Regions from separate parts of the Pseudomonas sp. NY8896 genome, predicted to be linked through region 1. Evidence: riboswitches for the same ligand, from Rfam matches in the RefSeq annotation. Region 1 holds a riboswitch; the other holds the start of a gene.
The links. Region 1 has a riboswitch for S-adenosylhomocysteine ahead of ahcY (adenosylhomocysteinase). Riboswitches for the same ligand answer to the same signal wherever they lie in the genome.
Positions count from the first base shown of each region.

Region 2: linked by a shared signal. The riboswitch ahead of ahcY (adenosylhomocysteinase) and the one ahead of ahcY (adenosylhomocysteinase) in region 1 are both predicted to bind S-adenosylhomocysteine.

Region 1 is NZ_CP132350.1:1,048,001-1,050,461, reverse strand. It holds gene Q9451_RS04665 (sodium:proton antiporter) at 1-274, shown strand, start outside; gene Q9451_RS04660 (hotdog domain-containing protein) at 307-708, opposite strand; S-adenosyl-L-homocysteine riboswitch at 888-984, shown strand; gene ahcY (adenosylhomocysteinase) at 1,005-2,414, shown strand.
Region 2 is NZ_CP132350.1:388,950-391,410, forward strand. It holds gene ahcY (adenosylhomocysteinase) at 1-1,212, opposite strand, end outside; S-adenosyl-L-homocysteine riboswitch at 1,233-1,329, opposite strand; gene Q9451_RS01705 (hotdog domain-containing protein) at 1,509-1,910, shown strand; gene Q9451_RS01710 (sodium:proton antiporter) at 1,943-2,461, opposite strand, start outside.

The sequences.
Region 1 (2,461 bases):
GCTGGCGCTGGCGGTGCTGCTGTCGCGGTTGCTGACCGTGGCCCCGGCGATCGTGCTGCTGCGCCGCTGGCGCCCTGTGCCCAAGGGCACGGTACGGGTGCTGACTTGGGGCGGCCTGCGCGGCGGGGTGTCGGTGGCCCTGGCACTGTCGCTGCCGTTGGGCGAGGAGCGTGACCTGCTGCTGTCGATCACCTACATCGTGGTGTTGTCTTCGATTCTGGTGCAGGGTTTGAGCATCGGGCGGGTGGTGCGCAAGGTCAGCGCCCAGCCGTGAGGTTTTTGGGGCCGCTTTGCGGCCCCAGAAAATCACTCTACTGCCGAATCCGGGAACTGGTCCTGCACGTACTTGATCTCGGTGCGCCCATGGGCTGCCGGCAAGCCGTCTTCACCCAGGTTTACGAACACCATCTTGTCGACGGTCAGGATACTCTTGCGGGTGATCTTGTTGCGCACTTCGCACTTGAGGGTGATCGAGGTGCGGCCGAACTCGGTGGCGGTAATGCCCAGCTCGATGATGTCGCCCTGGCGCGACGCACTGACGAAGTTGATTTCCGACATGTACTTGGTCACCACGCGCTGGTTGCCCAGCTGGACGATGGCGTAGATCGCCGCCTCTTCGTCGATCCAGCGCAACAGGCTGCCACCGAACAGGGTGCCATTGGGGTTGAGGTCTTCGGGTTTAACCCATTTGCGGGTGTGAAAGTTCATCTGTACTCCTGACCTGCTTGGCTAACGTGTAGCAATGATGGCAGAGCGGCCGCCATCGCTCCATTGAACATCGACTATCGTCGCGATTAATCGACAGAAAACCTTGGGTGAAGGTGCCGCTCGCGGCTATAATCTGCGCCGCTTTACATGGCTGCCCACAGCGGGGCCATGCCCGCCACCTGTCCGAGGGGCGCTGCAGCAGGCTAGGCCTGTCAGGCTCGGATGGGGCGTTGCTCGCTCTCGCGGGCGCTTAACGCACAACGGCGCCCATTCGCACACTACGAATGGAGGCTCTCATGAGCGCTGCAAACATGCCTGCTGGTTTTACCGATTACAAAGTCGCTGACATCTCCCTGGCCGCCTGGGGCCGTCGCGAAACCATCATTGCCGAATCGGAAATGCCAGCCCTGATGGGCCTGCGTCGCAAGTACCTGACCGAGCAACCGCTCAAGGGTGCGAAGATCCTGGGCTGCATCCACATGACCATCCAGACCGCCGTACTGATCGAAACCCTGGTTGCCCTGGGTGCCGAAGTGCGCTGGTCGTCCTGCAACATCTTCTCGACTCAAGACCAGGCCGCCGCATCGATCGCAGCCGCCGGCATCCCGGTATTCGCCTGGAAAGGTGAAACCGAAGAAGAGTACGAGTGGTGCCTGGAGCAAACCATCCTGAAAGATGGCCAGCCATGGGACGCCAACATGATCCTCGACGACGGCGGCGACCTGACCGAACTGCTGCACAAGAAGTACCCACAGGTGCTGGACCGTGTTCACGGCGTGACCGAAGAAACCACCACCGGCGTGCACCGCCTGCTGGACATGCTGGCCAAGGGCGAGCTGAAAGTCCCGGCGATCAACGTCAACGACTCGGTCACCAAAAGCAAGAACGACAACAAATACGGCTGCCGTCACAGCCTGAACGACGCCATCAAGCGTGGTACCGACCACCTGCTGTCGGGCAAGCAAGCCCTGGTGATCGGCTACGGTGACGTGGGCAAGGGTTCGGCCCAGTCCCTGCGTCAGGAAGGCATGATCGTCAAGGTCACCGAAGTTGACCCAATCTGCGCCATGCAGGCCTGCATGGACGGCTTCGAGCTGGTCTCGCCGTTCATCGACGGTATCAACGACGGCACCGAAGCCAGCATCGACAAGGCCCTGCTGGGCAAGATCGACCTGATCGTGACCACCACCGGTAACGTCAACGTCTGCGACGCCAACATGCTCAAGGCCCTGAAGAAGCGTGCCGTGGTCTGCAACATCGGCCACTTCGACAACGAGATCGACACCGCCTTCATGCGCAAGAACTGGGCTTGGGAAGAGGTCAAGCCGCAGGTGCACAAGATCCACCGCACCGGCGCTGGCAGCTTCGACCCGCAGAACGACGACTACCTGATCCTGCTGGCCGAAGGCCGCCTGGTCAACCTGGGCAACGCCACTGGCCACCCAAGCCGCATCATGGACGGTTCGTTCGCCAACCAGGTACTGGCACAGATCTTCCTGTTCGAGCAGAAGTACGCCGACCTGTCGGCCGAGAAGAAAGCCGAGCGCCTGACCGTTGAAGTGCTGCCGAAGAAGCTCGACGAAGAAGTGGCCCTGGAAATGGTCCGCGGCTTCGGCGGCGTGGTCACCAAACTGACCAAGCAGCAAGCCGACTACATCGGCGTGACCGTCGAAGGCCCGTTCAAGCCACACGCCTACCGCTACTAAGCGGCAAGCTTGAAGCATCGAGCTTCAAGGTTCATGAACGATGCCCA
Region 2 (2,461 bases), 660 kb from region 1:
CTGCTCGAACAGGAAGATCTGTGCCAGTACCTGGTTGGCGAACGAACCGTCCATGATGCGGCTTGGGTGGCCAGTGGCGTTGCCCAGGTTGACCAGGCGGCCTTCGGCCAGCAGGATCAGGTAGTCGTCGTTCTGCGGGTCGAAGCTGCCAGCGCCGGTGCGGTGGATCTTGTGCACCTGCGGCTTGACCTCTTCCCAAGCCCAGTTCTTGCGCATGAAGGCGGTGTCGATCTCGTTGTCGAAGTGGCCGATGTTGCAGACCACGGCACGCTTCTTCAGGGCCTTGAGCATGTTGGCGTCGCAGACGTTGACGTTACCGGTGGTGGTCACGATCAGGTCGATCTTGCCCAGCAGGGCCTTGTCGATGCTGGCTTCGGTGCCGTCGTTGATACCGTCGATGAACGGCGAGACCAGCTCGAAGCCGTCCATGCAGGCCTGCATGGCGCAGATTGGGTCAACTTCGGTGACCTTGACGATCATGCCTTCCTGACGCAGGGACTGGGCCGAACCCTTGCCCACGTCACCGTAGCCGATCACCAGGGCTTGCTTGCCCGACAGCAGGTGGTCGGTACCACGCTTGATGGCGTCGTTCAGGCTGTGACGGCAGCCGTATTTGTTGTCGTTCTTGCTTTTGGTGACCGAGTCGTTGACGTTGATCGCCGGGACTTTCAGCTCGCCCTTGGCCAGCATGTCCAGCAGGCGGTGCACGCCGGTGGTGGTTTCTTCGGTCACGCCGTGAACACGGTCCAGCACCTGTGGGTACTTCTTGTGCAGCAGTTCGGTCAGGTCGCCGCCGTCGTCGAGGATCATGTTGGCGTCCCATGGCTGGCCATCTTTCAGGATGGTTTGCTCCAGGCACCACTCGTACTCTTCTTCGGTTTCACCTTTCCAGGCGAATACCGGGATGCCGGCGGCTGCGATCGATGCGGCGGCCTGGTCTTGAGTCGAGAAGATGTTGCAGGACGACCAGCGCACTTCGGCACCCAGGGCAACCAGGGTTTCGATCAGTACGGCGGTCTGGATGGTCATGTGGATGCAGCCCAGGATCTTCGCACCCTTGAGCGGTTGCTCGGTCAGGTACTTGCGACGCAGGCCCATCAGGGCTGGCATTTCCGATTCGGCAATGATGGTTTCGCGACGGCCCCAGGCGGCCAGGGAGATGTCAGCGACTTTGTAATCGGTAAAACCAGCAGGCATGTTTGCAGCGCTCATGAGAGCCTCCATTCGTAGTGTGCGAATGGGCGCCGTTGTGCGTTAAGCGCCCGCGAGAGCGAGCAACGCCCCATCCGAGCCTGACAGGCCTAGCCTGCTGCAGCGCCCCTCGGACAGGTGGCGGGCATGGCCCCGCTGTGGGCAGCCATGTAAAGCGGCGCAGATTATAGCCGCGAGCGGCACCTTCACCCAAGGTTTTCTGTCGATTAATCGCGACGATAGTCGATGTTCAATGGAGCGATGGCGGCCGCTCTGCCATCATTGCTACACGTTAGCCAAGCAGGTCAGGAGTACAGATGAACTTTCACACCCGCAAATGGGTTAAACCCGAAGACCTCAACCCCAATGGCACCCTGTTCGGTGGCAGCCTGTTGCGCTGGATCGACGAAGAGGCGGCGATCTACGCCATCGTCCAGCTGGGCAACCAGCGCGTGGTGACCAAGTACATGTCGGAAATCAACTTCGTCAGTGCGTCGCGCCAGGGCGACATCATCGAGCTGGGCATTACCGCCACCGAGTTCGGCCGCACCTCGATCACCCTCAAGTGCGAAGTGCGCAACAAGATCACCCGCAAGAGTATCCTGACCGTCGACAAGATGGTGTTCGTAAACCTGGGTGAAGACGGCTTGCCGGCAGCCCATGGGCGCACCGAGATCAAGTACGTGCAGGACCAGTTCCCGGATTCGGCAGTAGAGTGATTTTCTGGGGCCGCAAAGCGGCCCCAAAAACCTCACGGCTGGGCGCTGACCTTGCGCACCACCCGCCCGATGCTCAAACCCTGCACCAGAATCGAAGACAACACCACGATGTAGGTGATCGACAGCAGCAGGTCACGCTCCTCGCCCAACGGCAGCGACAGTGCCAGGGCCACCGACACCCCGCCGCGCAGGCCGCCCCAAGTCAGCACCCGTACCGTGCCCTTGGGCACAGGGCGCCAGCGGCGCAGCAGCACGATCGCCGGGGCCACGGTCAGCAACCGCGACAGCAGCACCGCCAGCGCCAGCACGCCGCCGGCCGCCAGGTGCATCCAGTTGAACGGCAGCAGCAACAGCTCCAGGCCGATCAAGGCGAACAGCAAGGCATTGAGCATGTCATCGATCAGCTCCCAGAAACCGTCCATGTAGCGGCGCGTCATGTCATTCATCGCCAGGTTTCGCCCCAGGTTACCGATGATCAGGCCGGCCACCACCATGGCGATCGGTGCCGACACGTGCAGCTCGTAGCACATCGCCGAGCCACCGATAACCAG